Regions from separate parts of the Massilia scottii genome, predicted to be linked through region 3. Evidence: predicted binding sites of a transcription regulator. Region 3 holds the regulator's gene; each other region holds the start of a gene.
The links. The regulator sigma-54, encoded in region 3, starts transcription at its own class of promoters, with help from an activator protein. The targets are predictions, from matches to a motif close to TGGCANGNAANCTGCTTT.

Region 1 (6,814 bases), on a different contig from region 3:
ATTTGTTTCCCTACTACCCTCTTTCGATCCGATGACAACCTCCCAGAACGACCAGCTTACCCACTTCGACGCCACCGGCCAGGCCCACATGGTCGACGTCGCCAACAAAAGCGATACCCACCGCATCGCGGTGGCTGCGGGCACCATCCGCATGAAGCCGGAAACGATGGCACTGGTGGTGTCGGGCAGCGCGAAAAAGGGCGACGTGCTCGGGATCGCGCGCATCGCCGCCATTATGGGCGCCAAGAAAACCAGCGAGCTGGTGCCGCTGTGCCATCCGCTGGCGATCACCCGGGTCGCCGTCGATTTCGAGGTCGACCAGGCGGCCAGCAGCGTGCATTGCCGCGCCCAGGTCGAAACGGTCGGCAAAACCGGGGTCGAGATGGAAGCGCTCACTGCCGTGCAAGTTGGTTTGCTGACGATTTACGACATGTGCAAGGCGGTCGACCGCGGCATGGTGATGACCAATGTGCGGGTGCTGGAAAAACAGGGCGGCAAGTCGGGCGACTGGCATGCCCCGATCGATGAGTAAGCGCTGCCATCCGCCGGACGGATGTAAGTGCTCACTGTAAGCGCGCAGTTCGCCGACATCACGCCCCAGCATGACACATAGCCGCCAAACATGACCTACGCGCCATGATCGGCGGCCGCTACGACGTCGGCTAGGTTTTAAGCGGACAAGCCGGGGTGGTGTACTCGGCCGCGATACCGTCCACTTCACATTTCCAGGCACCGTTGGACTCGCGCGACCAGGTGACTTTTTTGCTTGCCACGCCGGCCGGACCGCCTTTGATCGTGCACGTGATACCGGTTTTACCTTCATTAGCCGCCTCGACGCTGAGTGTGCAGTTCGCCGTTTCCGGTGTGCTGAACCGGGTAGCCTGCATGGTTTTGGCGGCATCCATGGTGGGCGTCATGACAATTTCGGCATCGATGCCGATTTTGCCGCCGCCCGCTTCGGCGACGGCCGCGCCTACTTTCGCCTTGGCGACATAGTCCTGGTACATCGGCAGGGCGATGGCCGCGAGGATGGCGAGAATGGCGACGACGATCATCAGCTCGATCAGGGTGAAGCCACGTTGCGAACGACAATGGGCCCATTTTATTGATTTCATGTTGCTGCTCCAATGAGATGACATGCATTGAGATACGGCGCGACCGTCGCCATGGGCGAACGGAAGCACCAGCAGTGAAACAAGGAATTGCGTTTGAGCGAGAACTTTGCTCAGGGAAAGCGACCGGCCGAAAATAAACCTCGACAGGCGAATCCGTTCGACCTGCGCCAGGCGCAGGCAGTTCAGCTTTAAGCAAGGGACGTTGATGTAGCTTGTGGTGGCGCGCCGAACGGGGAACTTATGCGGCGCGCACCGGTATGGCGGGGGGAATTACAACAACTTGCCGCAGCAAGCTTGTCGCATTACGGAGGGCAAGAGGCGCTGGTATGTTTGGGGTCGACGCCGGTGGCGCTGCACGTCCAGGCGCCGGTGCTGGCACGCGACCAGCTTATCTTTTTGCCCGTGACACTGGCGGGACCGCCCTTGATCACGCAGCTGACACCGACTACCCCGGCAACCGCGGCCGTGGTGCTGATCGTGCAATTAATCGACTCGGACTGGAGCTTGGTGGCAAGCATGGTGGTTGCGGCATCCAGATTGGGCGTGTTGACGATTTCGGTATCGATACCGGTGCGTGCTCCCGCTGATTCTTCGATCGCGACGGACACTTTGGACTTGGCCACGTAATCCAGGTAGAGCGGCATGGCAACCGCCGCCAGCACCCCGATGATGGCAACGACGATCATCAACTCAATCAGCGTAAAACCAGCCTGGCGACGGTCTGCGATGTGCTTGAAAGATGTCATCATGGCGCGATTGGTGGCAGGTGAGATGGGCGGGCTATCGATTACAGGATAGCAGCGTCATTAAATTTGGGGAAGAAAGACCTGGAGGTTCAAGGCACGACAGGATTTGCCGCATGTATCTTGAAGCGCGGTGGCTTGGTTTCACGTTGGAAGACTGTGCAACTGTACTGCTGCGCTGTGTCGTCGCCTTACTGCAGGGAAATCCGAAGCGGCTGTGAACAGGTTATTGACAATGTCGTGCGAACAAGCTGGGTGAATCTGCAACATACCCCCAAGCAATACTGCTCGGGGGTATGGAATACTAATTAATTAGTATTAAACCTTGCATTCTTTTGGTTTGAATTTGTCATTAACGCTCGAGGTGCAGGCCCATTTGCCGTCACCAGCAGTACGTTCCCACTTGATGGTTTGACCGGTGACGTCCGAATTGCCGATCATCGTGCACTCGATGCTACCAGCGCCATTGATCGTGACGGCTGCGGCGATGGCCGAGCAACGCTTGGTGTTCAGTGCCAGGCCGACTTCTTGAGGGGTAGAAGTAAGATCGCCAGCTGCCAGGCGGGTTTCTACCTGCACTTTACCTGGGGTGATTTCAGCCAGGGAAGCAGCAACTTGCGACTTAGCAACATAATCCTGATACGCTGGCAGTGCAACAGCAGCCAAGATACCGATAATTGCAACAACGATCATCAGTTCGATCAGGGTAAAACCAGCTTGCGCTTTTTTCATCATTTTCATCGATTTCATTTTAATACTCCTAGTTGTGAATTTTTCGGAACTACTGGACCGTACATGGATATAAGCAATTGCTGTGCCAGCTCGCTCCGGCGGCATTTTTCCCGCGAGCGGCCGAATTTTCACGAATCACGCGCGGTTTCGATTGCAGTAGTGACAGATTTTGGCAAATCTGGGTGTCACTTTTTGTCGTTTGACATATTTTGCCCCTAAGGCGCGTGTTGGCCGATGCTGCAGCCCCCGTTTTTGCCCGTCGGAAGGTCGGCAGCAGGCGGCACAGGACGTCGACCGGGCGCGACTGAACAGTAACGGGGGGATCCGGCGGGGAATGCGAGCCCGCGGCAACGCCGCAGCGCTGCGCGCCAGGAGAGGCAAGATCGCAACTATTCATCAGCGGGGCACCCGGCGCATATTGTCGGCAGCTCGCGGGAAGCAGTGAGCGGTGAGCGGTGCGGCGTACGCGCCAGCGCTCGTGCACAACGGCGGTCAGTATCGATACTGTCACCGACAAGGTTCGGCTGTACAGGGCTACCAACGGTCGTCTATTGCCGGCTATCACTAAGAACAGTGACGCCACTTCCCCCCGGCTGTCGCTGACGCTAGCGCAGGCTGTCGAAGGTCTGCTCAAGGGCATCATCGTTGGCGGCGGATTCGCCATGTCATCATATAGTGAAGCAGTGCCGTGCGGTAGCTGCGGCCCACCTTGCGAAAATGCGGCAGCACCGCGCGCTTCGTGCGTACGCCCGGCAGGCTGCTTCCCGGATCGCGCCGTCCTCGTACGGCGCGCTGAAGCCCGCGGTAAGCTTCGGCTTGCAGCACGCCTCGATAGCTGGCGAGGCGGCTTTGCCGATGGATGACCTTGCAGCCAGCCCCATGATGAGAAATTCACGACAGGGCACGGCCTACTCATCCGCGTCAGGTATAGCGTACGCTTCCCTCCCGCAGCACAAGGTTGGGCGGGGAAAGCAGCAGTTGATGGAGCGGGAGCCTTGTCGGCACCGTACGGATGATGCTGGAGAGATACAGGTCTGCTTGACGGGTGCCTGCCGCCCCTTGGCCAGGCCAGCCATTGCGGCCCCTTCCGGTGCTCTTACCGGGAAGCCGTGATAAAAAAAAGCCCCGGTCTCCGGGGCTTGTCTGGCAAGAAATCACATCAGCTACAATCTTTTGGCTTCACGTTAGCCGGTATCGTGGAGGTGCACGCCCAGCTGGCGGACACGCCTGGTACGCCGGCAGTGCGTTCCCATGCGATGACCAAACCATCCACGCTCGCGTTCCCCTTCAAGGTACATTGCAGCTTTGCCACACCGGAGGCATCTACCGCCACCGTGATCTCGCAGCGTTTGGTACTGCTCATCAGGCCGAGTTCATCAGGGAGCGAAATAGCGCTGTCAAGCCCTTCCGAGATTTTTGTTTCGACAATGACTTTGCCCGCGGCGATTTCCGCCAGGCCGGCTGTTGCTTGCGAACGTGACACGTAGGTCTGGTAAGCCGGCAACGCCACGCTAGCCAGAATGCCGATGATTGCCACAACAATCATCAGTTCAATCAGTGTAAAACCTCGCTGCTTGGCCGTCGGTGTCAGGTTTGTTTTCATTGTATTCCTCCGGGCAGTCAAAATTGCCAGTGATTAACTATTCCAGAGATGCAGCAATTGTCGTGCCAGTCCATTCTAGTGTTTTGTCGACCGTTACAGCTCGACTTGGGGGTAGAAGCGCCACTTTTCGCTGCTGCCCGGCAAAAATTTGTCACACGAGCGACAAATTTTGCCACATGACAACTTAAACAGCTGAGGCTGCGATCGCCTTGCCTACTCCGGCGCCAGGCAAAACACCATATCGGCACCGCCCAATTGAATGGCATCGCCATGCGCCAGGCGGCGCGGTGTTTTTCCGGGAGCGACGCCGTTCACCAGAGGGGCCAAGTCGCCGTCGACATGGGCCAGATAATAGGCGCCATGCTGGCGCGTGATGGCGACCACTTGCACACCGGGTTTGCCCAGGGTCGACAGCGGCTTGGTCAGGAGCAGGCGCTTGCCGGCATTGGGGCCGGTCTTGACTTCGATCGCGCCCACCATCGGGGCCGCATTGGCGTCCAGTTCCGGCTCCGCACGCCGCGGGCCGCCGATGAATTCGAGCTGGAAGCGCGCCACCACGATCGTGTCGTGGTCCTCCAGCATGTGCTTGGCCACGCGCCTGCCGTTGACATAGGTGCCATTGGTGCTGCCCAGGTCTTCCAGAAACACATCGTCCATGATGAACGTGAACGCCGCATGGGCGCCGCTCATGGCCGGGTGCGGGAGCACGATATCGCTGTCGGGCCTGCGCCCGAGCGTCATCCGGTCCTTGTCGAGTTCGACCTCTCGTATCACCGCGTGATCGCGCGATATGATAATTTTCGCCACTCTTGCCCTCCGTGGGGGTGACCCGCCAACGAGAACGGGGAGCCTGCGCTCCCCGTCATTATTCACTACCTTTGGCCTTGCTTACAAATTACAGCATGGCTTTCAGCAAACGCGCCATTTCCGACGGGTTTTTAGTGGCCTTGATGCCGCAGGCTTCCATGATGTCCAGCTTGGCTTGTGCCGTGTCGGCGCCACCGGAAATCAGCGCGCCCGCATGGCCCATGCGCTTGCCCGGAGGCGCGGTCACGCCGGCGATGAAGCACACCACCGGCTTTTTCATGTTGTCCTTGATCCAGTAAGCCGCGTTGGCTTCGTCCGGACCGCCGATTTCGCCGATCATGATGACCGCGTCGGTATCAGGATCGTCATTGAACATCTTCATGACGTCGATGTGCTTCAGACCGTTGATCGGGTCGCCACCGATGCCCACTGCCGACGATTGGCCCAGGCCCAGCGCGGTCAGCTGACCGACCGCTTCGTACGTCAACGTGCCCGAACGCGAGACCACGCCGATGCGGCCCTGGCGGTGGATGTGACCTGGCATGATGCCGATCTTGATTTCGTCAGGGGTGATCAAGCCTGGGCAGTTCGGGCCCAGCAGCAGGGTCTTGGAGCCGGCCTTGGCCATGCGGTCCTTGAGCGCCATCATGTCACGCACTGGAATGCCTTCGGTGATGCAGATTGCCAGGTCGAGTTCGGCTTCGACGGCTTCCCAGATCGCGGCGGCAGCGCCTGCCGGCGGCACGTAGATGACCGACACGTTGGCGCCGGTTTCTTTTTTCGCTTCAGTGACGTTGGCGAAAATAGGAATGCCTTCGAAATCTTCGCCGGCTTTCTTCGGGTTCACGCCGGCAACGAAGCATTCCTTGCCATTCGCGTAATCGCGGCACATGCGGGTGTGGAATTGACCGGTCTTGCCGGTAATCCCCTGGGTGACTACTTTTGTATCTTTATTGATCAGAATCGACATGTTTGTTCCTTCGAATTAGGCCGGATTAGGCTTTATGAGCAGCAGCAGCCGCTACCACGGCCTTGGCTGCGTCTTCCATCGTATCGGCGGCGATGATCGGCAGGCCGGAGTCGGCCAGCATCTTCTTGCCGATATCTTCGTTGGTGCCCTTCATGCGCACAACCAGCGGCACGGTCAGGGAAACGGCCTTCGATGCGGTGATCACGCCTTCGGCGATCACGTCGCAGCGCATGATGCCGCCGAAAATGTTGACCAGGATGGCTTTCAGGCCTGGATTCTTCAACATGATCTTGAACGCTTCGGTCACTTTTTCCGCCGTTGCGCCGCCGCCCACGTCGAGGAAGTTGGCAGGCTCGCCGCCGAACAGCTTGATGGTGTCCATGGTGGCCATGGCCAGGCCGGCGCCGTTCACCAGGCAGCCGATGTTGCCGTCGAGCGAGATGTAAGCCAGGTCGAACTTCGATGCTTCGACTTCGGCCGCGTCTTCTTCGTCCAGGTCGCGGTAAGCGACGATGTTCGGCTGGCGATACAGGGCGTTCGAATCGAAGTTGAATTTGGCGTCGAGGGCGATGACCTTGCCGGAACCGGTCAGGATCAGCGGGTTGATTTCAGCCAGCGATGCGTCGGTTTCCCAGTAGGCTTTGTACAGACCCTGCAGCTGAACGCGCGCGTCGGCGATCGATTCAGGCGGCACGCCGATCTTGGCCGAAATGTCGTCCGCTTCGGCGTCGGTCAGGCCGACCGATGGGTCGATCGCGATATGGTGGATTTTTTCAGGGTTCGAGTGGGCAACTTCCTCGATGTCCATGCCGCCTTCGGAGGATGCCATCAGCACCACGCGCTG
Region 2 (6,814 bases), on a different contig from region 3:
TGCTCGACTTCACCCAGGGCAAGCACGCGGCCGCGCTCGAATCGCTGCAGCAAGTGCTGCGCGTGGCGCCCGACCACATGCCTTCGGTGCTGCTGGCCGGCGCGGTGCAGTTCACCCTCAAATCGCTGCCGCAAGCCGAGCAGCACCTGAAAAAATACCACGAAGCCCATCCCGAGAGCGACTACGCGCGCAAGCTGCTGGCCTCGACCCGCATCGCCGCCGGCGACGCCAAGGGCGCCATCGCGGTGCTCGCGCCGGTCGTGGGCGCTTCCCAGGATGCCCAGCTGCTGGCCATTGCCGGCAAGGCGTACACGGATCACCGCGACTTCGGCAAGGCCACCGAACTGCTGGAGCGGGCCAGCGCGCTCGACCCGAAAAAGGCGCAGCTGCGCACCGCCCTGGGCTTGAGCAAGCTCGAACAGGGCGAAGAAGCGCGCGCCCTGAGCGAACTGGAACTGGCCAGCACCCTCGACCAGGCCACCAGCAATGCCGGCACCACCCTGGCCATGACGGCGCTGCGCCTGAACCAGTTCGACAAGGCCCTGGCAGCGCTGGCGCCGCTCGAAGCGCGCGCCCCGGGCGACCCGATGATCCAGAACCTCAAGGGCTTGGCGCTGCTGGGCAAGAAGGACCAGGCCGCGGCGCGCGCCGCCTTTGAAAAGGCGCTCGGCCTGCATCCTGATTTCTTTCCCGCGGTCGACAACCTGGCGCGCCTGGACATGCAGGCCAAGAACCTGGACGCCACGCGCCAGCGCTACCAAGCCTTCCTGGCCAAGTATCCCAACAATGTCGAAGCGCTCACCGCGCTCGGCGCCATGGCCGTGGCCCAGCGCCGCCTGGCCGAAGCGGGCACCCTGCTCGAACGCGCCAGCGCGGTCGACCCGGCCGCGGTCGGTCCGGCCATCGTGCTGGCCGGCCACTACGTGCGCATGGGCGCCGCCGACAAATCCCTGACCCTGATGCGCAAGCTGCTGGTGGCCCATCCGGACAACCCGGCCGTGCTCGACCAGCTCGGCCAGCTGCAGCTCGCCACCGGCGACAATGGCAGCGCCATGGAAACCTTCAACAAGCTGACCGTGGCCGCGCCGCAGTCGGCCGAAGCCCATTTCCGCCTCGGCTCGGCCCACGCGGCCATGGGCAACCTGCCTTCGGCCAGCGTCTCGCTCAAGCGCGCCCTGGTGCTGCAGCCCAATTACCTCGACGCCCAGCTGGCGCTGGCCAGCGCTCACCTGCGCCAGCAACAGTTCAACGATGCGCTCGGCGTGGCGCGTTCCATGCAGAAGCAGCATCCGAAACTGCCGGTTGGCTACGTGGCCGAAGCCGACGTGCTTCTGGTGCAGCACAATGCCATGGCGGCGATCCCCTTGTACGATAAAGCATTTTCTTTGGGCAACAATGCCGAGCTGCTGATCAAGCTGTATGAAGCCTTGCGCATCGTCGGCAAGACCAAGGAAGCTGATGCACGAGTGCAACAATGGCGTGCCGCTAACCCCGATGACGTCAAGGTGCCGGGTTACCTTGGAGAGCAGTATATTGCCAATAAAAAATATCAATTAGCAATAACAGAATTTGAGGCCATACTGAAGAAGGCGCCTGCCTACCCGAGCGCCCTGAACAATCTGGCGGTGGCCTACCAACTGGCGGGCGATGCGCGCGCCCTGCCGACCGCCGAGCTGGCCTTCAGGGCGCTGCCCGGCAACGCGGCGGTGAAGGATACCTTGGGCTGGCTGCTGGTGCAAAAGGGCGACCTGGCGCGCGGCTTGCCGCTGCTGCGCGACGCCAGCGCCAGATTGCCGGGCGTGCCCGAAATCCGCCTGCATCTGGCCAAGGCGCTGATCCAGGCCAAGGACAAGGACGCGGCGCGCAAGGAACTTGAAGTGTTGGTGGAGAAGTACAAGCAATTTCCGCAAGGGGAGGAGGCGCGGGGCTTGCTGAAACAACTATAAAGCGGGCACGACGGCGAGTCGCAGCCCACCGGGCGCTTTACTCGGCGGCACCATGTGCCGGGCTGGCGCCGCGCCACAGGGAGTTTTCACATGAATGCAGGGCACGATGCAGTGGAAGCGATGGGCCAGGAGCAGGACCGTCTCGAGTTGTCTTATCTGGTGAAAGGCGAGGAAGAGGATCACGGCCGCCTGATCGGCAGCTTCACCGACAACGACCGTACCTTCGGGATCCGCCTGGCCGATACCGACCAGGGGCGCAATTCGGCCAGCCTGCTGATCAGTAAAATGTACGCCACGCGCGGCTACAACGTGGCGCGCATGGAACGCGACCCCAACCGCATCACCCTGTCGGCTTCCGACAAGGGTAGCCTGATCGGCACCGTGACACTGGGGCTCGATTCCGAGCGCGGCATCCTGGCCGACGAGATTTTCCGCGACCATGTCGATGCCTTCCGCGCGCGCGGCGCGCGCCTGTGCGAAATCACCAAGCTGGCGTTCGATCCCCAGGTCAAATCCAAGGCGGCGCTGGCGGCCCTGTTCCACACCCTGTTCATCTACGCGCGCTATATTCACAGCCGCACCGACGTGCTGATCGAAGTCAATCCGCGCCACCGGCGCTTTTACCAGACCATGCTCGGTTTCGAGGACCAGGCCGAGCTGCGCCACAATACCCGGGTCGATGCGCCCGCCTACCTGATGTGGCTCAGCGTCGAGCACATGGCGCAGCAGATCGCGCTGCTGGGCGGCAGCGGCAGCAATCCCGGCACCGAACGCTCGCTGTATCCGTATTTTTTCTCCTCGCGCGAGGAAGAGGGCATCGCCAACCGCCTGATCAAGCTCGGCTAGGAGGCGGCCTGGGGCCTGGCGCGGCCGGCTGGGCATCGTAGCGCCCCGGCGCGATGATGCCGTCCGGATCGAGCCGGGTCTTGAGCGAGTGGATGATGGCCCAGTAGTGCGGGTCGCGCCGCACGATGGCCGCCATCATGTCGGCCCGTGCCCGGTACACTTCCAGCCCCATCGCGTGGATCTTGTCGAGCAGGCGGTCGGCGCAGAAGTGGGCGCGCTTGACCCCTTCCAGGTTGCTGCGGTCGAACAGCAGGTTGATCACCGCCACCAGCGAGGTCGGGGTTTCGATATTGATCGTGATGTACAGGGTGTCGTGATAATGGCGCGCCGCCGTCTTTTTCATTTCATCGATGAACTTGGCCACGAAAGCCCCGTCCAGCGGCAGCGCCGGGTTAATGAACAGCAAACCGCAGTTCGACTGGTCGAGCTGGGCCGCGTTCAGGTCGGTGCGCCCGAATTTCCACAGTAAATTATCGATCGCCGCATCGGTCGGCACCCCCAGCGCCAGCGTGTGCAGGGGGCGGATGGCCGAGATCGCGGCCGCGTTCGCGCGCGCGACCGGAATGAAGCGCAGCTTGTGCGCCACCGCGTAGGCGGTGTCGAGCAACTGGTGGGTGATCGGGCGCACCTGCGCCAGGCCCTTCATGCGTTTGCGGATCTCGGCCAGGTTGGCCTTGACCTGGGCGCGGGTGCCCGTAATCGCCCCCAGGCTGGCCCATTCGCCCGGGGCGATCAGGTCCATCACGCTTTCCGCTTCGCCAAAGGCGCGCTCGGGCGTGTACGCGCATTCCTGTTCCAGGTAGCGCGTCACGCCGTAGGCCAGGGTGGCGTGGGTGCGCGCGCGGTTGGCGATGTGGGTGACCGATTCGATCAAGCCTTCGCGCTTGCAATTGGCCAGCTCGTCGATAAAGGCCGGCAAATCCTCTTCGCGCCGCAGCGACAGCGACAGCGCCACCTGCCTGGGACGCTTGGGCACGAGGCGAAAGCAGGCGCTGACGACGATGCCGAAATTACTCTGGAAGAAAAGCCCGTCGAGCATCGGCCCCAGCCCGTAAGGATTGCTGGTGCCCAGCGGCGAGCGCTTCAGGCGCCGGAACCCGGTGCGCAGCAGCTTGCCGTTGCCGCACACCACGGCCAGCCCGAACAGGTCTTCCTTGCGCGGACCGAAATAGCCGACCCCGCGGTCGAGCGCATTGCCGATGATGCTGGTGGCGCGCGCCGAGCCGGTGACGTTGAACGTGAGGTTAGGATGGTGTTCTTCGAGGAAGTCGTACAGCGCGCCCTGGGTGACGCCCGGACCGATCACGGCCACCGGCAACACCCGGCCGTTGCGCTTGTCGACTGTCATGCGGATCGCGTTGAGCGCGCCGAGGTCGACCAGCAGGCTGCCGGCCATGGTGGGCGACTTGCCGCCGTAGCCGAAATTGAGGCCGGTCGAGAACGGGTACAGGGGCGTGCCGTTCTCGCGCGCCGCGCGCACCAGCTTGATCACGGCGCGCACGCTCTCGGGACGCACCTGGCCGCGCACATCGGTCGCGCGGCCGGTGATGTTATTGCTCGGGTGGTCGCTCTGGGTGTAGGCCATGATTCTATTATCGCTTAAAAGCGGGCGCGCAAAAGCAAACGACCCGGGCGCTGACGCGCTCGGGTCGTTCATTGACACACTGCGCGCACCGGCCTGGCCAGCCCGGCGCGCGCATCGGTCTTACTTGGCAGCCTTGCGGCGCGAAGCGGCGCCCAAGGCCAGCAGGCCCAGGCCGATCAGGACCATGCTGCCTGGTTCAGGCACGGCACGCACTTCCGAAGCGATCGAGTTCGACGCCTGGTTGATGGTCAGCTTGTAGGTACGGCCGCCGGTCAGGGTCACCAGGTTCGACAGGATCGTGCCCGAGCTTTCCTTGATCGAGTTTTGCGAAATGTCGCTCGAGGTCACGCCGTCGTTGATCTCGGCCGGGCTCCAGTTCATGATCGTCGTCGATACATTGCCGATCACTTCCTGCAGCGACAGCGTCCAGCTGATCGTGCCCAGCGAGGAACCGCTGACGCCGTTGATCGCATTGACGAACGCAGCCACGTAGGCGTTGTAGCCGAGCGCGAATTTCGCTTGCAGCGTATTGCCGACGGTGAACGTGGTTACCGCGGTCGCCGAGTTGGCGATGGTGGCGTTCGCGCTGCCGGCGTTACCTGGCGACATCACGGACGAATCGGCACGGGTCAGGCCGTTAGCGCCCGTCACGCCCAGCGCGGTGCCGGCGATGTACATGTCACCCATGGCGTAGTTGCCGCTCGGTGCAGGGATGTGAGCCGTGAAATTGTTTTCCACGCCACCTGGGTAGTTGCCAACTGGCATGCCTGCGCCGCACGAAGGACCCGCGCAACGGTTCTGGACGTCGACCGTGCCACCGATGGTGGTGCTGAAAATGTTGCCCAGGCCGGCGCCGGTGCCTTGCGCATTGTTGAAGTTCGAGTTCGCGGTGCCGGTGCGGTTTTCGTTCTGGATCACGATGCCGTTGGTCACTGGCGCGTTGTTCGAGTTCAGGATGATCAGGCCGGTGATGGCCAGGTCGGCCATACCCATGGTCGCTGCCGATGCGGGGGCGGCGACGAACGCTGCCGACACGGCTGCTGCAGCGAGGTATTTTGTCAGTTTCATATGTGGTTCTCCCGGATTGTGTTTGTTGTTCCTACGTGCCTCTGTGTAAGCAGGACTCGTGCCAGATAATAGTCTTTGTTTTAAATCAAAGGCTTACCAACTATTTTATGGCTGCTGCGTGAGGGGGTGTAAGGAAAACCGACATGTCGCACTTGCATTAATCTTTACGGGGAGAAATAAAAGCCTTATGAAACAGATGTCTTGTTAATAATATCGGTGGCATGCGCAGCCAGTTTCCGCGGATATACAGCAAAAAGCGCGCGCCGGCGCTCCAGCGGTCGGCGCAGCTGGGGTGGTTCGGCAGCAGGGCGCGCAGGAACAGGCTGTCCATCAGGGCCAGCAGCGGCGCGCCGGGTCCGGCCGGGCGCGCGGCGGCCAGGGCCGATGCCGGCACCGGCGTGTGCAGCAGGCGCGCGCAGTAGCGCAGGGCATAGAACAGGGGCCGGCCCAGTTCCAGTTCGGCGGCGCGCGCCGGCAGCGCTTCCCAGAAACCGGGCGCGGCGCCCAGGCTGCTCAGCAGGCGGTGCAGGTCGAGCAGGTCGCGCAGGCCGTGGTCGAATTCGCCGTCATGGAACAGGTGCACGGCGCTGTGCAGCACCATGTCGGCCGGGGCCAGCACATGGACTGGCGCCTGGCCCGGGGCGGGTTGTCCTTCCGGCGCCAGGGCCACGGCGGCGGCGCGCAGCCTGGCCGGGTCGGGCCGCAGGCGCGCCGTTTCCGGCAGGATCGCGTGGTGCACATCGATCACGCTGGCGCGCCGCGCATGCTTCATCGGCGGCAATTCGTGCATCCAGGTGCGGTAATAGCGCTGGTCGTAGGCGTCCTGCGCCACCGTGGACCAGCCGTGCAGCATCAGCGCCGCTTCGACCTGGGCCAGCTGGTCCTTGGGCACCAGGATGTCGATGTCGGAAAACAGCCGTCCGCGCGCCGCCGGCAGGCGCGCCATGGCGTAGGCGCCGCCCTTGAGCAGGATCAGCGGCACGCCGGTGGCGGCCAGCGCCGCGCCGATCTGCGCCACTTCGAAGCGCACCGCGTTCGCGTGGCGTTCGGCATGCACCCCGGCCCAGTCGAGGTGGCGCCTGGCCTGGGGGGGAATCGCGCCGGCCGCGCCGTGCTCGTCCAGCAAGCCGTGCAGGCTCGCTTCCAGGCGCGCGCTGGCGGCCTGGCGCAGCAGCAAGTCCCATTCGGCCAGCGTCAGGGCGGCGCCGCGCGCGGGCTGGCGCAGCAGTTGCAGCAGCAGCGGTACGGCGCTGCGGGGAGCGCGGCCGGCTTGCCCTTCGGTGGACATCACGGCGTGCCCGCGAGCTGCTCGAACACGGCCACCGCCTCGTCCAGCGCACTGTAGGTGAAATCGATGCAGCGCGACTGC
Region 3 (6,814 bases):
CGAAATCGAGAGCGAATTCATTTCCTACGACAGCCGCAAGGAAGTTTTCCTGGCGCGTAACGACGCCAGCGGCACCAACAAGCCGGGCCAGGGCCGCGGCACCATGATCATCGCGCCGCGCAAGCCGCGCGCCGCACCGGGCACGCCGCCGGGAGCACCCGCACCGGCACCAGTGCCGGCGCCGGCCACCACGCCTGCCGCGGGAACCCAATGATGGAACCGAAGAATTGCGGAAGCACGCTCATCGTGCGCGGGCTGCAGAAAAGCTACGGCAAGCGCCTGGTCGTGCGCGACGTGTCGCTGCAGGTCGATTGCGGCGAGGTGGTCGGCCTGCTCGGCCCCAACGGCGCCGGCAAGACCACCTCGTTCTACATGATCGTCGGCCTGGTGCCGTCGGACGCGGGCACGATCGATATCAGCGGAGTCGATATTTCGAGCCTGCCGATCCACCGCCGCGCCGCGCTCGGCCTGTCGTACCTGCCGCAGGAAGCGTCGGTGTTCCGCAAGCTGACGGTGGAAGAAAACATCCGCGCCGTGCTGGAACTGCAAAAGGTGGACGGCAAGTCGCTGACCAAAGCCCAGATCAACGAACGCCTGGACACCCTGCTGGCCGACCTGCAAATTGAAAAACTGCGCGAGAACCAGGCCATGTCGCTGTCGGGCGGCGAGCGGCGCCGGGTCGAGATCGCGCGCGCGCTGGCGACCAACCCGCGTTTCGTGCTGCTCGACGAACCGTTCGCCGGGGTCGATCCGATTGCCGTCATCGAGATCCAGCGCATCGTGCGCTTCCTCAAGCAGCGCGGCATCGGGGTCCTGATCACCGACCACAACGTGCGCGAAACGCTCGGCATTTGCGATCGCGCCTACATCATCAACCAGGGTGCGGTGCTCGCCTCCGGTCGACCCGACGACATCATCGCCGATGAATCCGTGCGCCGGGTCTACCTGGGCGAACACTTCCGGATGTAGGCATGAAACAGTCCCTTCAACTACGCACCTCACAGCACCTCGCCCTCACGCCCCAGCTGCAGCAGTCGATCCGGCTGCTGCAGTTGTCGACCCTGGAACTGCACCAGGAACTGGAACAGCTGTTAAGCGACAACCCGCTGCTCGAACGGCTCGACGATCCGCTCGATCATTCGGTGCGCCTGCTGGGCGATGGCGCCATCAGCAGCACCTCGACGCCGACCGAAGCGGCGCCCGAGCCGGGTGCGCAGGATGCGCCGGCGCCGGCCGAAGGCGAGGGCTTCGAAGGCGGCGAGGCGGACAGCCCGGCCAGCAGCGACAACGATGGCGAATGGGGCGACCTCGGTCGCGCCAAGACATCCGACGATGAGGATTCGCGCCCGCAGCTGGAAGCCTCGGCCACCACCTTGCGCGAGCACCTGATGGAGCAGATGCGCGTGACCGTGCTGGAGGCGCGCGACCGCGCGCTGGTCGAACTGATCGTCGACGCCATCGACGACAACGGCTACCTGACCGAAACGCTGGAAGAAATCCACGAGCGCATGCCACCCGAGCTGGATATCGAAATTGAAGAACTGCGCACGGCGCTGGCGCTGCTGCAAAGTTTCGATCCGGTTGGCGTGGGCGCGCGCAACGCGTCCGAGTGCCTGGCGCTGCAGATCCGGCGCATGCCTTGTGTGGCGCTGGTGACGCGGCGCATGGCGCTGACCATCGTCGAGAACCACCTGACCTGGTTCGCGCAGCGTGAATTCAACAAGCTGAAAAAGGCGCTCGACTGCGACGATGAAGACTTGCGCGAGGCGCAGACCGTGATCCGCCAGTGCAATCCGCATCCGGGCGCGGAGTTCGCGTCGGACGTATCGGACTACGTGGTGCCGGACGTGATCGTGCGCAAGGCGAAAAACGGCTGGTCGGTGATGCTCAATAACGATGTCATGCCGCGCCTGCGCGTGAACAGCATGTACGCCGCGCTGCTCAAGCAGGGCAAGGGCGAAGGGCAGATGGGCGCGCAGCTGCAGGAAGCGAAGTGGCTGATCAAGAACATGCGCCAGCGTTTCGATACCATCTTGCGGGTGGCCGAAGCGATCGTCGAACGCCAGCGCAATTTCTTCTCGCACGGTGCGGTGGCGATGCGCCCGCTCGTGCTGCGTGAAATCGCCGACACGCTCGGCCTGCACGAAAGTACGATCTCGCGCGTGACCACGCAAAAGTACATGATGACGCCGCACGGCATGTTCGAGCTCAAATATTTTTTCGGCAGCCACGTGGCCACCGAAGCGGGCGGCGAAGCGTCATCGACGGCGATCCGCGCGCTGATCGTGCAGCTCACCAGCGCCGAAGATCCCAAGAGCCCTCTGTCGGACAGCAAGATCGCCGACATGCTGGGCGAGCAGGGCATGGTGATCGCGCGCCGCACGGTCGCCAAGTACCGCGAAGCGCTCAAGATTCCGCCGGTCGCCCTGCGCAAGTGCCTCTAGCCTGCTCAGAGCTGCGCGGCGCCTAGAAAAATTCCGGGTGCTCGCGCAGCAGCAGCTGCTCGTACTGGTTCACCGCCTTGAACGTTCCCAGGCCGGGTGCCATGCGCCGGCCCGCATCCCAGCTGCGCCAGGCGCGCGCCATGTCGTAGCTCAGGAACAGCGCATCACCCATATCCTTGTAGGCCCCGGCCAGCGCTGGATTGGCGCGCAACACGCTGGCGTACAGCGGTAGCGCGCCGCGCACGTCGCCCAGCTTGGCGCGCCAATTTGCTTCAAACAGCGCCAGCATGTGCTGCTTGTGTGTGGTGAGCTTGCGCAGTTCCTGCAGCTTGGCGAGCGCCGCCTCCATCTCCGCCTTCCCCTTGGGCCGTATCGCCGCCGCGAACGCGCGCACTTGCGGGTCGGCGTTGAGCAGCACCTTCTGCTCCGGAGTCGGCATTTTCATCTGTTCGCCGCTGACAAAGGCCAATTCGGACATGCCGAGCATGGCGTCGAATGCACGCTTGTCGGCGAACGCTTGCGCGATCTCGGTCTCGAAGGCTTGCCTGGTTGCCGCCGTTGGCGGGGCCGCATTCGCCTGCGCCTTGTCGAGCAGCTGATCGAGTTCGTCGGCCGCTGCCGTGCGTGGCTTGTACGGCTTGAGGTCGTAGCTGGCGGGGGCGCTTTGCCTGAGCGCGCTGACCGTGTAAGTGCGCGTCTGGCTGTGGCCGACCTGCTTGTGGTGCATCACAAAGCCGGCCGGCACGCGCTTCTCGCTGGCCAGGCGCGCCAGCACCAGCGGATGGCCGCCGAAACGGTAGCGCATCATGCGCTCGAACTTGGCCGCGTCGCCGGCGCCGATGCTGGTGCCGCCGGCCGGGATGCGCGCCAGCGGATGGCCGTCGACCGCCAGCACGGTGGCGCCGGCTTCGGTCGAGTCGGACAGCTTGCGCGCCGCCGACGCGACCGACAGCTCATGTTCGTCGAAGACCGGGTCGAACGCCGGCACGTCGACCTTGGCCACGCTCAGCGCCCGGTTCAGCACCGACCGGTTCTTCAGTTCCTGGACGCGAAAGCCCGCTTCGTCGAACAGCGAGTAATCGACATAGCGCCGAGTGGCCAGGTCGATCTGGTAGCGGCGCCGGGACGCCAGGTCGTAGATCGTCGATTCGCTCGCGCTGCTCACCGACAGATAGTGTTCGCCCAGGACCACCTTGTACTGCTCGATCTTGTCCGGCGGCGGGTTGTTGCCGTGCGACGCCACCGCGTATTTGGTGGCTACGCTCAGGTCGAAACTGAGGGCGGCAAAGGCCGGCGCGGCGTTGCACAGGGCGCCGGCCAGGGCCAGGCGCAGCAGGGAGGTAAAGGCGGATCGCTTGAACATATCGGTCGTCGGGAAGGGGCGGGGAAGCGATTGTAGGTGAAGACCGTTGTCTTATATATATCAGTCTACACACCTGCTACTTTCCGATCCTGCCGGTATTACGAGGATATACCGCAGAGAATATACCGGCTATTTCCCCTTGATTCCTGGCGTCTTTGTGCTTACCTTGTGCTATGCCAAATAACTGATACACTTGGTTCTACACGAGAGAAAGTTGCTCGGGTACAAAAATGAAGGAGTTGAATACCATTAAACCCATTAATCGATTGGCAATTTTGCGGACGTACAGGATCACCTCGTCCGTGCTGTAATAACGCTGTTCCTCTGCGCTGCCATGCGTACGAACGATAGTAACAAGAAGTGCCATTATCATTAGGAGTGTGTGTATGAATCTCACAATCAGTGGACATCATCTTGAAGTAACGCCAGCCATCCGTGAATACGTACAGAGCAAGCTTGAGCGCGTAAGGCGCCATTTCGATCAAGTGATCGATATTGCTGTCATCCTCACCGTCGACAATCTGACGGAAAAAGAAAAGCGTCAAAAGGCCGAGATCAATCTGCGCCTGTCGGGCAAAACCGTGTATGTGGAAAGCCTGTCGCACGATCTTTACGCCGCCATCGATACCCTGATCGACAAACTGGATCGTCAGGTCATGAAGTACAAGAGCAAGGTCCAGGACCATAATCACCAGGCCATCAAGCACATGCCTGAAGAGATGCCTGAAGAAGAGACGCCGTCGGCCGCATAAGCAGGCCCCGTCCCTTTCGCCAAAGGGCGCCCGCGTGGCGCCCTTTTTGCATCCATGCGCGATAAAATAGCGCTCTTTTCCTCTTCTACCAGCCAGCCATGAGCGAATTCGTCCAGACCCGCGTTGCCAACCGTACCGGCATGATTATCCTCGACCGCCCCAAGGCCCTCAATTCGCTGTCGCTGGCGATGGTGCGCGACCTGACCGAGGAATTGAGCGCATGGCGTAGCGATCCCGCCATCGATGCCGTGGTCATTGGCAGCAGCAGCGAGAAAGCGCTGTGCGCGGGCGGCGATATCCGTTTTTTCCACGATTGCGGGCATGCCACGCCCATGGGCGGCAGCGCGCTTCTGGAAGATTTTTTCACCGAAGAATACGCGCTCAATCACCTGATTCATTTTTACCCCAAGCCGTATATCGCGCTGATGGATGGCGTGGTGATGGGCGGCGGCATGGGCATTGCCCAGGGCGGTCCCGAATGCCGCATCCGCATCGTCACCGAAAAAACCAGGATGGCCATGCCCGAGGTGAATATCGGCCTGTTTCCGGATGTGGGCGGCAGTTATTTTCTGTCGCGCGCGCCGGGGCAGCTGGGGCATTACCTGGGCTTGACCGGCCTGACCATCGGCGCGGCCGATGCCCTGTATGTCGGGCTGGCCGATCTGTTCGTGCCGCAGGCGCACATGGGCGCGCTCAGCGAACTGATCGAGGCCACACCGGGCGCGCAGCTGCGCGCGGCCATCGAGGCGTTTGCGGCGCCCTTTTCCGCTGATGCGGGCGCCTCGATCCTGGCCGCGCAGCGCGATGGCATCGACCGCCATTTCGGCGTCGCTTCGGTGGCGGCCATCATGGCCTCGCTCGAAGGCGACGACGGCGAGTTCGCGCAAAAGGCGCTGGCCGCGATGCGCCAGCGCTCCCCGCTGATGATGTGCGTGACGCGCGAACTGCTGCTGCGCGGCGCGTCGCTGGGCGTGGCCGATTGCCTGCGCATGGAACGCACCGTGGTGCGCCACAATTTCGAGCACGGCGAAGTGCTCGAAGGCGTGCGCGCGCTCGTCATCGACAAGGACAATGCGCCCAAGTGGAATCCGGCCAGCCTCGATCAGGTCGACGCGCAGATGGTCGAGCGCTTCTTCGCGCCGGTGTGGCCGGCCACGGCGCATCCGCTGCGCCATCTGGATTGATGTAAGGCGCGCCGCCGGGTTGGTGCTTGACCTTGTGTGACAAATGTCGCATACTTGCCCCATTAGTCACAATGTGGAGCATCGTCATGTCAGCCATTCCCTCGGTTTCAGAACTCAGCCTGCTCAAAGTCCTCTGGAAAGACCAGCCCCTGAGTGCGCGCGAACTGCACGAGCGCGCCGTCGCGGAACTGGACTGGTCGTTTTCCTCGACCCGCAAGACGCTCGAACGCATGCTCGACAAGCAGATGGTGTCGCAGCACGCGCAGCACGGGGTGCAGGTCTACCGCGCCCAGCTCGACAAGGTGACGACCCTGGCCGCCTTTGCGCGCGACTTCGGGCGCCGCGTGATGGAAATCGATGCGCCGCTGCCCGTCAATATGTTCACCGGCAGTAAACTGGTCGACCAGCAGGAACTCGCCGAACTCGAACAGATGCTGCAAGACTGGCCCGACGCGAAGGACTGAGCATGTTTGACGCGATCGCCTTTCCCTTCCTTAAAGCGAGCATCACCTGCGGCATTGCGGCCGCCATCATCCTGGCGCTGCTCTCGCTCGCGACGCGCGTGTGGCCGGTGCTGGCCGGGCACCGCTCGGTGTGGCTCTGGTCGCAGGCGGCCATTGCATGCGCCTTCGCGCTGGCGCTGCTGCCGCACAGCGCCAGCTACAGCGTGCTGCCGGCCATCGAGATCGAACGCGCCGTGGCCTCAGCCCCGGCGCCGCTGCAGTACTCCGGCGCCGGCGAGGCCGATGGCGCCGAAGACGACATCGACGCCATCGAACTGCTCGCGCAAGCCTGGCTGGCGCTGTACGCGGCCGGCCTGCTGGCGGCCGGGGCGCGCTGGATGCATGCGCAGCGCGGCCTGCGCGCCTTGCTGGCCAGCGCGCGCCCGCTCGACGCCGCGGCGCTGGCGCAGCACGCGGGATTTGGCGCCGAGCCGGTGGCTGCGCTGCTGCGGCGCGGCCTGCGCGTGTCCGAAACCGATGCCGCCATCTCGCCCATGCTGACCGGTCTCGCGCGGCCGCACCTGCTGCTGCCGCGCCATCTGCGCAGCTTCAGCGAGGAGCAGCAGCG

Region 1: RBA41_RS05695 (pilin) is a predicted target of sigma-54. The motif match lies at 4,244-4,261, and genes of this name have one in related genera.
Region 2: RBA41_RS17000 (EDSAP-1 family PEP-CTERM protein) is a predicted target of sigma-54. The motif match lies at 5,492-5,509, and genes of this name have one in related genera.

Annotation. Positions count from the first base shown of each region.
Region 1 is NZ_JAVCWM010000003.1:324,806-331,619, forward strand. Features, by position in the region: gene moaC (cyclic pyranopterin monophosphate synthase MoaC) at 32-532, shown strand; gene RBA41_RS05680 (pilin) at 663-1,055, opposite strand; gene RBA41_RS05685 (pilin) at 1,418-1,864, opposite strand; gene RBA41_RS05690 (pilin) at 2,177-2,608, opposite strand; gene RBA41_RS05695 (pilin) at 3,750-4,193, opposite strand; gene RBA41_RS05700 (FHA domain-containing protein) at 4,407-5,000, opposite strand; gene sucD (succinate--CoA ligase subunit alpha) at 5,089-5,970, opposite strand; gene sucC (ADP-forming succinate--CoA ligase subunit beta) at 5,996-6,814, opposite strand, start outside.
Region 2 is NZ_JAVCWM010000011.1:80,795-87,608, reverse strand. Features, by position in the region: gene prsT (XrtA/PEP-CTERM system TPR-repeat protein PrsT) at 1-1,946, shown strand, start outside; gene RBA41_RS17010 (N-acyl amino acid synthase FeeM domain-containing protein) at 2,037-2,792, shown strand; gene RBA41_RS17005 (FAD-binding oxidoreductase) at 2,779-4,377, opposite strand; gene RBA41_RS17000 (EDSAP-1 family PEP-CTERM protein) at 4,498-5,445, opposite strand; gene RBA41_RS16995 (nucleotidyltransferase domain-containing protein) at 5,603-6,733, opposite strand; gene RBA41_RS16990 (HprK-related kinase A) at 6,733-6,814, opposite strand, start outside.
Region 3 is NZ_JAVCWM010000009.1:156,310-163,123, reverse strand. Features, by position in the region: gene lptA (lipopolysaccharide transport periplasmic protein LptA) at 1-214, shown strand, start outside; gene lptB (LPS export ABC transporter ATP-binding protein) at 214-969, shown strand; gene RBA41_RS14925 (RNA polymerase factor sigma-54) at 972-2,444, shown strand; gene RBA41_RS14920 (hypothetical protein) at 2,467-3,807, opposite strand; gene hpf (ribosome hibernation-promoting factor, HPF/YfiA family) at 4,194-4,559, shown strand; gene RBA41_RS14910 (enoyl-CoA hydratase/isomerase family protein) at 4,658-5,743, shown strand; gene RBA41_RS14905 (BlaI/MecI/CopY family transcriptional regulator) at 5,830-6,207, shown strand; gene RBA41_RS14900 (M23/M56 family metallopeptidase) at 6,210-6,814, shown strand, end outside.